3 regions of the Aminobacter sp. 01T433 genome follow, and region 3 is predicted to be linked to each of the others. Evidence: predicted binding sites of a transcription regulator. Region 3 holds the regulator's gene; each other region holds the start of a gene.
What was found. The regulator LexA, encoded in region 3, represses DNA repair genes until DNA is damaged. The targets are predictions, from matches to a motif close to TGTTCNNNNTGTGTTCNG.
Positions count from the first base shown of each region.

Region 1: AC1DLV_RS25035 (ImuA family protein) is a predicted target of LexA. The motif match lies at 1,751-1,768, and genes of this name have one in related genera.
Region 2: uvrA (excinuclease ABC subunit UvrA) is a predicted target of LexA. The motif match lies at 1,837-1,854, and genes of this name have one in related genera.

Region 1 covers NZ_JBFTPR010000019.1:6,385-9,658, reverse strand. Annotated here, with positions in the region: gene AC1DLV_RS25040 (Y-family DNA polymerase) at 1-795, opposite strand, end outside; gene AC1DLV_RS25035 (ImuA family protein) at 737-1,729, opposite strand; gene AC1DLV_RS25030 (metallopeptidase family protein) at 1,922-2,344, shown strand; gene AC1DLV_RS25025 (DUF1737 domain-containing protein) at 2,366-2,575, opposite strand; gene AC1DLV_RS25020 (HpcH/HpaI aldolase/citrate lyase family protein) at 2,572-3,274, opposite strand, start outside.
Region 2 covers NZ_JBFTPR010000017.1:84,071-87,344, forward strand. Annotated here, with positions in the region: gene AC1DLV_RS24285 (nuclear transport factor 2 family protein) at 1-260, opposite strand, end outside; gene AC1DLV_RS24290 (aspartate/glutamate racemase family protein) at 394-1,107, opposite strand; gene uvrA (excinuclease ABC subunit UvrA) at 1,999-3,274, shown strand, end outside.
Region 3 covers NZ_JBFTPR010000012.1:149,982-153,255, reverse strand. Annotated here, with positions in the region: gene AC1DLV_RS20795 (molybdopterin molybdotransferase MoeA) at 1-896, shown strand, start outside; gene lexA (transcriptional repressor LexA) at 1,005-1,724, shown strand; gene AC1DLV_RS20785 (ComEC/Rec2 family competence protein) at 1,777-3,274, opposite strand, start outside.

The sequences.
Region 1 (3,274 bases), on a different contig from region 3:
TGTGATGCGGCTGACCATGCCGTCGACCCTGAACAGCAAAAGCTCAAGCGTGCGCGCACCTTCCTCGCGACGCTCGAGATCGACCTTGAGTGTCGCGGCAAGCAGGCCGACCAGCCGCTCGACATCTTCGATCAGCGAAAGCGGGTCGGCGAGATGCCGCTCGACCGAAAGGGGCGCCACCGGCAGGCGCGGCGAAACCGCCTCCTCCAGATGTCCAAGGCCCTGGTCGAGCCGCTCGATGAGTGTTGCGCCGAAACGCCGGACAAGCGGCGCGCGCGGTCCATCCATGATCGCGCCGACGGTGCGCAGCCCGACACTTTCGAGGCTTGTCTTCGTTTTCGGATCAAGCCGCAGCGCCGATAGCGGCAGGCGGGCGAAGAAGTTGCGCTCGCCGCCAGGCGCAATGATTTGGCCGGCGGCAAAATGCGCCGCAGCCCATGCCGCTCCCGGCGTGGAGGCAAGACCTGCACGGACATCAAAGCCCTGGTGGAAAAACCGTGCCATCAGGTCGGCGAGCAGGGCTTTTTCGCCGCCAAAGAGATGGGTACAGCCGGTGATGTCGAGGAACAGTCCGTTTTCGCCGTCGAGCGCGACAAGCGGCGTGTAGCGGTCGCACCAGTCGGCGAGGCTTTCGAGCAGCCGGCGGTCAGCCTCGGGATCGGCCTCGACGATGTCGATGTCAGGATGCATGGCACGCGCCTCGGCGATGCCCATGCCCGGCCTCAGCCTGCGCGCTTCAGCCTGCTCGTCGAGGGCGGCTATGCGCTGGGCGTTGTTCTCCCGGTGGCTGATCACCAGGGGTTGGCTCGGCCGCGGGCCTGAACGCCAGGACCGTCCCAGCCGCCGCCGCAGGATCCGTTCGGCCGCGAGATGGGGAAACCACAGCGACACGATTCTCTGGGCCGTCTCTTCTTTCTTCGAAGGTGTGTGCATTTGGGTTCCATTCCAGAATGAATTTGCCGGCAAGTGCGGCGCGGCTCTTGCCGATTTCGACAGTGACGGCGGGCGGGCCGATGGAACCGGCGAGCGGACCAGCGATCGTACGCCGAAGCGAGGCTGGCGCCGGCGAGGCGATGAGCCGGACGGGTGCTGCGGTCGGTTCCGGCTCGGCCGACTGGCGCAACAGGAGCACCGGCCGGCCGGCCTCCTGGGCGCGACGGTGGAGCCGTCGTGTCGCTGTGAGATCCAGCCCGCGCGGATTGCCGCGCAACTCGACAATGACGGTGGCAATCTCGTCGATGCCGGCGGCTTCCTCTGCGATCCACAGCGCATCCGTCGGCTTGGGCGCTTCGGCAATAAGCAGGCGATCCGGCGCAAGGCCGAAAAGCCATTCCAGGCCCGCCGCATAAGGAAGCCCGGCCTCCCTGAAGATTTCCGCGGTGCCGATCCACAGCACCAGCGCGCCCGGTTTCCGGCAGGCCTTGAGCATGAGGCTGACAAGACAAAGAGCCAGGCCCGCGGCAGCCCCCGCATTGCGCGTTTGGGTGCCATGGATTTCAGTCAGCGCCGCTTTCGGCAGCCCGCCGCCCAGGGTTTCGTCGAACCGCTCGACGCCGGTCGGCAATAAGAGGTCGCGCGCCGAGGCAACGCCGTTGCGACGGACCAGCATGCCTGAAGGCGCCGGGCTGTCGGGGGGCGACACCAGCAGCTCGGGCAGCGTGCCTTCGATTTTCGCTATTTTCTGACGCAGGGCAAAAACGACGTCCCGCGCCACGGCGCTGGTTGCCATGTCGATCTGCCTTCGATTAGTTGTTCCTGTTATGTTCTTATAGATTCCAGAGCCGCCCATGAGAGTCAAGCCGATTCATGGGGAATTTATTCCTCTCCCAGAAAGAGCTGCTCACCGCTTATTTATCGGCTCGGCGGCAAAAGCCTCGTAAGCGCTGCGGTGAACGGCTATATGCCCTCAAAAGGAAGAATAATGGCCCGTATCTACAAAACCCGCGCCTGGCACGACCAGCTTTCGCCTTCGATCGAGGAGATGGAGTTGCTGGCGCTCGAAGCCTATGCGCATCTGCCGGAGGAGTTTCGCCAGCTGACCGGCGAGGTCGTTATCCAGATGGCGGAATTCCCCACCGACGAGATCATGGACGACCTGTCGCTGGAAACGCCTTTCGACCTGCTCGGCCTGTTCGAGGGGCGCGGCATCGCCGAGCGCTGGAACCCGCAGACCGGCGAAGGCCCCAATCGCGTGACACTCTACCGCCGCGCCATTCTCGACTACTGGTCCGAGAACGAGGAGACGCTGGGCGACATCGTCACCCATGTGCTGATCCATGAGATCGGGCACCATTTCGGCCTTTCCGACGAGGACATGGAAAGGCTGGAGGAAGCCGCCGAATAGCGCGGCAGCCCCCCGAAAAGATCAAAAATCGCTGAGCTTGGTGACGCCGGCCTCGTAGTCGTGGCCTTCGACATCCTTCACCACGGCCTGGCCGCAGCGCATGGTCTTGGTTTCGGTGTCGAAGGCATAGGTCGGCGAGCCGAACAGGTGCCAGCCCTTGTTCACGGCAGCGGTGACCTTGTGGCAGAAGGTGGCGTCGTCGGGGCCGGTCAGGAAGCGGTAGAGTTTCATTTTTCGTCTCCCGTCATTTCAGCGATCATCGCCGCACGAGCCAGTACCTTCTCGGCCTGGACCAGATGCAGCCGCTCGACCATCTTGCCACCAAGCGAGATTACACCGCGCGAGGCGTTTTCGGGAAGCGCGAAGGCGTCCGCAATGGCGCGCGCTTCGGCAAGGGCTTCGACCGACGGCGAAAAGGCCGCGTTGGCGCCTTCGATCTGGGCGGGATGGATGACGGTCTTGCCGTCGAAACCCATGGCGGATGCCTCGGCGCAGTCATGCACGAAAGCGTCGAGATCGCGGAAATCGTTGGACACGCCGTCGAGCATGTCGAGGCCGCCGGCACGCGCGGCAAGCACCATCTGCATCAGCCAGGGCATGAGGTAGCGCCGGTCGGGCGTCATCAGAACGCCGGTTTCCTTGACAATGTCGTTGGTGCCGGCAACCAGGCAGGCGAGCCGCGAGGCCGGATCGCGGCCAAGTTCGGCGATGGCGCCGATATTGATCAGCGCGCGCGGCGTCTCGACCATCGCCCACAGCTTCATCTCGTCGGGCGCATCAGCGTCGTCGAGCACGTCGCCGGCTTCCAATATGTCGCGCGGGGTGGCGACCTTGGGCAACAGCACGCCATCGACATTCCATACGCTCGCAGCCGCAAGGTCGTCAGCACCCCACTCGCTCGACAGCGCATTGATGCGCACGACGAATTCA
Region 2 (3,274 bases), on a different contig from region 3:
AGCGTCCATTTCGAGATGCCAGTGTCGGCGGTCGAATCCACGAAGTGCTCACCGTTGCCGTAGTGGACATCAGGCAGGCCCTCAAAGCGCGATGCCAGGGCCTCTCGGACGCTCGATTTGCCTTCGAAACGCGCCCCCCATGGCGCGGTTCCCCTTGGCATCTCCAGGATACAGTCGTCGGCGAAAAACGCCATAATGCGATCGAGATCATGCGCGTTGAATGCGTCGTTCAACTCCGTCAGTAACGATCGAATTTCCATCGCGCGCCCCCTACCAATCAGAGCCCTTACGCCGCCCTTTGTGCGTTCAGCAACGGCTCGAGCATTTCTTGATTATGTTCGGGTTTTGCGCCGAGCGCCATCCAGTGTGTGACTTTGGTGAGTGTTGCCAGCCTCAGCTCTCCCCCAACGCCCGCTCCACCGCCGCCTCGGCATGCAGCTTCACCACGTCGAAGGCCGGCATCGGATAGGCATCCATGTCAAGCAAGAGTGGCAGCTCGGTGCAGGCGACGACGACGGCCTGGGCACCTAGGGCGCCTAAGTCGTTTGCGATCTGCCAAAGCGCCCGCTTCGACTTTTCTTCGATCACGCCAAGGGTCAGTTCATCTATGATGATCCGGTGCAACGCCGCGCGCTGGTCCTCGGGCGGAACGATCACCTCGATGCCAAATTGTTTCCGCATCCGCTCGGTGAAAAAGCCCAGCTCCATCGTATAACGCGTGCCCAAAAGCCCGACGCGCGCGAGGCCCTTGGCGCGGATCGCTTCACCTGTCGGATCAACGATATGCAGCAACGGAATGCCGATCGCCTCCGCCACCTGGTCGGCAACGGTATGGGCCGTGACAGCCGTCAGCATGGCGAATTCGGCACCGGCCTTTTCCAGGCTGCGCGCCGCGTCCGAAATCACGGCCGCCACTTTTTTCCAGTCGCCCTGGGCGGCAAGCGCATTGAGCTCGTCGAAGTCGAGTGTGAACATCAGCGAACGTGCATTGTGATGCCCGCCCATGCGGCGATGCGCGGCAGTGTTCAGCAGCCGGTAATAGAGCGCGCTGGATTCCCAGCTCATGCCGCCCAGCAACCCGATCAGCCTTGTCTGGCGAACTGTCATGACAACTTCCCCCGGCTTTGCCGTCGCTCCCATCCACGGCTTGTGCAACGCAGAATGGCATCGCAAGGCTGCTGCGCAAGGGATTGCCAGCAGGAAATCGCTGCACAATTCCTAGTGCATGACCCCCAAAATCGGAATCGATTTTCGGAAAGGATCATGCACCAATTCAAAGCGCTACAGCGTCCTTGCGCGTCCAAGAGGACGCGCGGCGCTGTAGGCCAAAAAATGGCCCCGCCGCTCCCAGGAGCGCACGGGGCCTGTTGTCGGGTTATACCCTTGACTGCCGGGAGTGGTTTACCGGCTTGCTCTCTCGGATGCTTCGTGGCTTGGCCAACGATCCGACCAATGGTTTCAAATTGTAGGGGGATCAACGGGTCGCGGTTTGCAAGAACTTTGCACTAAGGGAAAGTCAGGCACCTGCGCCTGCTGCGGCTCCGGCTTGTTAGCGGAACCTTTTGGGACTGTCCGGTGGAGTCATGCCTAGCTCCTACGTCAGTTGCACCGTTTGTTCGCCTGCTGCTCAACTCGCGTGTCTGCGGCGTCTCGCAGACCGACCGTAGCATGGTGAGGAGCCCTCAGAGGAGGCTCGGCATCAGGCGACGTCAGGAGTTTGCATCTCCGATTCCGCTACGTCAACTACAATTGTTAGAGGGGGAAAAGATGTGATCGCAGGGCCGATTCCCACGTCCGGCCTCAGCCAATGCTCCTGCCATACCGTTGTCAGGAGGTCGTTCGGCCTTTGTTCTTTTCACTTGCCCCTGCGTGCCAAAGGCGCTTAAACGCATTTGGTGACGACGCCTCTCGACCGGGCGGCGAAAATACCTACATGAGGGGATGGTCGGGCAAACCCGCCACTCCGAGCAATTCCAGATTTGAGGCGGCGGCGCGGCAATGGCCGATCACAAGTACATTTCCATTCGCGGTGCGCGCGAACACAATCTCAAGAACATCGATCTCGACCTGCCACGCGACCGGCTGATCGTCATGACTGGCCTGTCGGGCTCGGGCAAATCCTCGCTCGCCTTCGACACCATCTATGCCGAGGGCCAGCGCCGTTATGTCGAGAGCCTGTCGGCCTATGCCCGCCAGTTCCTCGAGATGATGCAGAAGCCCGACGTCGACCAGATCGACGGCCTGTCGCCGGCGATCTCGATCGAGCAGAAGACGACCTCGAAGAACCCGCGCTCGACGGTCGGCACGGTCACCGAGATCTACGACTATATGCGCCTGCTGTTTGCGCGTGTCGGCGTGCCCTATTCCCCGGCCACTGGCCTGCCGATCGAGAGCCAGACGGTTTCGCAGATGGTCGACCGCGTGCTGGCGCTCGAAGAGGGCACCCGCCTGTTCATCCTGGCGCCCATCGTTCGTGGCCGAAAGGGCGAATACAAAAAGGAACTCGCCGAGCTTCAGAAGAAGGGCTTTCAGCGCGTCAAGATCGACGGCGCCTTCTACGAGATCGGCGAAGCGCCTGCGCTCGACAAGAAGTACAAGCACGACATCGACGTCGTCGTCGACCGTATCGTCGTGCGGCCCGACCTTGCCACCCGTCTCGCCGATTCGATGGAGACCGCGCTCAAGCTCGCCGAGGGCCTGGCTGTCGCCGAGTTCGCCGACAAGCCGCTGGACGCCAGCCAGACCGGCGTGGACGCTGTCAACAAATCCGCTAACGAAACCCACGAACGCATTCTTTTCTCGGAGAAGTTTGCCTGCCCGGTGTCGGGTTTCACCATCCCCGAGATCGAGCCACGGCTGTTTTCCTTCAACAATCCGTTCGGCGCCTGCCCTACCTGCGACGGCCTCGGCAACCAGCGTGCCATCGACCCGGCACTGATCGTTCCGGAAGACCACGTCTCGCTGCGTGAAGGCGCTGTTGCGCCCTGGGCCAAGTCGACCTCGCCCTATTACAGCCAGACGCTGGAAGCGCTCGGCAAGGTCTATGGCTTCAAGATCGGCGACCGCTGGCGCGACCTTTCGGTGGAAGCGCAAGAAGCGATCCTGCACGGTACCGGCGCGAAGGAAATCACCTTCAATTATGACGACGGCCTGCGCTCCTACAAGACAACCAAGACCTTCGAAGGCGTCATCCCCAATCTCCAGCGCCGCTGGAAAGAGACCGAATCCGCCTGGATGCGCGAGGAGATCGAGCGCTTCATGTCGGCCACGCCCT
Region 3 (3,274 bases):
CGGACACTGTCGTCATCCAGGAAAATGTCAGCGATATCGGCAATGGCGAGATCGACGTGCTGGAACCGGCGATTCTTGGACGCAATATCCGCGCCAAGGGTCTCGATTTCAAACATGGCGATCTGATTCTCGACGCCGGCCGCGTGCTCGATCCTGCGGCCCTGTCGCTGATCGCCGCCGCCAACCACCCTGCAATGGCAGTGGTTCGCGCGCCACTGGTCGCCATCATCGCCACGGGCGACGAACTGCTCCCACCCGGCAGCAACCCTGGCCCTGACCAGATCATCGCATCCAACTCCTATGGTGTCGGAGCAATCGCCCGGTCAGTCGGCGCGCGCGTGCTTGACCTCGGTATCGCAGCCGACCGCAAGGATGCCATCTCAGCCCTCATCGCCCAGGCGCTCGAAGCCGAGGCCGACGTCATCGTCACGCTCGGCGGGGCCTCGGTCGGAGACCACGACCTGGTCCACGGCGTTCTGACCGGGCTCGGCATGGATCTCGATTTCTGGAAGATCGCCATGCGTCCCGGCAAGCCGCTGATGTTCGGCCGCCTTGTCAAGACACGTTGCGTCGGCCTGCCCGGCAATCCGGTCGCCAGCCTGATCTGCGCGCATATCTTCCTGAAGCCTTTGCTGGCGAAGCTTGGCGGGCGGCCCTATGCGCCCGACATTCGCAACGCCGTGCTCGATACGGCGATGGCACCAAACGATTTGCGCCAGGATTTCGTTCGCGCCATTGCACGCGAGACGCCTGACGGCCTCATAGTTACGCCATATCTGGTCCAGGATTCGTCGATGCTGCGCACGCTCGCCGACGCCAATTGCGCCATCATGCGTGAACCCTTCGCACCAGCCGCCGAATCTGGCAGTGCGTGCCGCGTGATGATGCTGCGCTGAACGAAACCGCCTCCTCCCTTCATCAGATATAAACGGTTGCAGAACACAACTGGAACAGATAGTGTTTTGTTCTGGGTTTGTTTTTCTTCTGATTCCTCGGGGGTGGCGATGCTGACGCGCAAACAACATGAGCTTTTGCTGTTCATCCACTCGCGATTGAAGGAGACAGGCATCCCGCCATCCTTCGACGAAATGAAGGAAGCGCTCGACCTCGCCTCCAAATCTGGCATCCATCGCCTGATCACGGCACTCGAAGAACGTGGCTTCATCCGACGCCTGCCCAATCGGGCACGTGCGCTTGAAGTGCTGCGCATGCCCGATTCCATCGCACCAGGCCTCAACGCGGCGCGGAAATTCTCGCCGAGCGTCATTGAGGGCAGCCTTGGACGCAGGCCTGAACCGTCGCGCTCCATGTCCGCCGGCAATGACGATGATGCTGGCGCGGCCGTGACCATTCCTGTGATGGGACGTATCGCTGCCGGCGTGCCGATCGACGCCATCCAGCACAAGACCCATTCGATAGCAGTGCCGCCGGATATGATCATGGGCGGCGAGCATTACGCGCTCGAGGTCAAGGGCGACTCGATGATCGAGGCTGGCATCTTCGACGGCGATACAGTCGTCATTCGCAGTTCGACCACCGCCAACCCCGGCGAGATCATTGTTGCACTAGTCGACGACGAGGAAGCGACCCTCAAGCGCTTCCGCCGCAAGGGCGCCTCGATTGCTCTCGAGGCTGCCAACCCGGCCTACGAGACCCGCATCTTCGGGCCAGACAGGGTCAAGGTCCAGGGCAAGCTTGTCGGGTTGATCCGCCGCTATTCCTGAACGGCCGATTCGGCGCGTCTCGGCCTGTTCGATGTTGCTCAGTTTGGTCCGGCTATTTGGCCGGCTTTGCGGTCTCCGGCGATTTCGGGCGTTTGACTGCGCGCTGATAGGGCGGCAGGCCCCTCGCCTCGCGAGAGAATTCGCGCTGCGTGTGCCACGGGCGATATGGCTCTGATACAGCGTGGCGGATTTCTAGTTGCCGACTTTTCTTGCCCGATTCCGGCTTCACGAATATCTCGGCGCTGCCCAGACGGGCGAGTTCGCGGCTGGTGAGCACTGCCACGGTTGAGCCTGGGCAGATGTCCTTCGTCGTGGCGTCTTTCAAAACGATGAGATCAGTCTTTGCGCAAACGCGCCTGGCGGCGGCCGCGTGTTCAGCATGCGCGATCAAGCCCGCAGATGGATGCTGAACCAGGCAAAGGCCATCGCTGCAGACAAATTCAGTAGGCTCGTCGGTGCTGCTTGGATCGCTGGAGTTGCCCGAGTCCTTCGGATTTGTCGAACCGTCGGAGTTGATACGGATGGGGCCGACAAACGCCTCGGTTTTTAAAGTCCGTTTCCAATTGTCGACTGTGAACTCGTTTGGTCGAGCGCGATTGACCGCGAGCTTTTGGTCTCCGATCGGCACCCCCACCAGGCGGCCATCTTCGGAGACGAGGACGACAGGCGTTTCGGTTTCCACCAGCGACAGAACGCCGAGAGCGGCAAATGGCATGGCGGCGACCCGCAACCAGGTTGTGGCGATCGATGCGATGACCAGTGCGGCGGTCACGAAGACAACGGCATGGGTCGACACCAGACCGACCGCATCGATGGGCGAACGCTCGGAGAACCACTTTGCAAGGGCGATCATGGCCTTCAGGCCGATGCCCATTACATCGAGAAATAGCCCTTCGAGACCAAGCGGCATGAAGATGCCGGCTAGGACCGCAAACGGCATCACCAGCACCGAGACGATCGGCATGACCGCCAGGTTGGCAATGAGGCTGAGCGGCGAGACGCGCTGGAAATGCCAGGCACCGAAGACACTTGTGGCAATGCCGGCGATCAGCGATGTCGCGACAAGACCGATGGCAACCGTGGCAAGCCAGCGCCATAGCTTCGATGGCAATGACCGCTGCACAAGTGGTCGTGCTTGCGCCTCCCGCCTGTCCGACCACCAGGCATAAGCACCAACAAGCGCGGCCGTAGCCGCAAATGACATCTGGAAGCTCGGGCCAACCACCTCGTGCGGTGAGATCAGGATGACGACGATCGCCGAGATCGCCAGGTTGCGCATGGTGAGTGCGGCACGGTCGAACAGGACGGCGGTCAGCATCACCGCGAGCATGATGAAGCTGCGTTGTGCTGCGACTTCGGCGCCCGAGATGAACAGATAGCCACCTGTCGAGACCAGGGCAGCACTTGCCGCGTATTTCTTGACTGGCCAACGTGAGGTGAAGCTGGGAAAGGCCGCGAAGCCGAGCCGCATCAGCAGCATGACGGTGCCCGCGACCATTGCCATATGCAGGCCAGAGATGGAAATGATGTGGTAGAGGCCGGTACGCCGC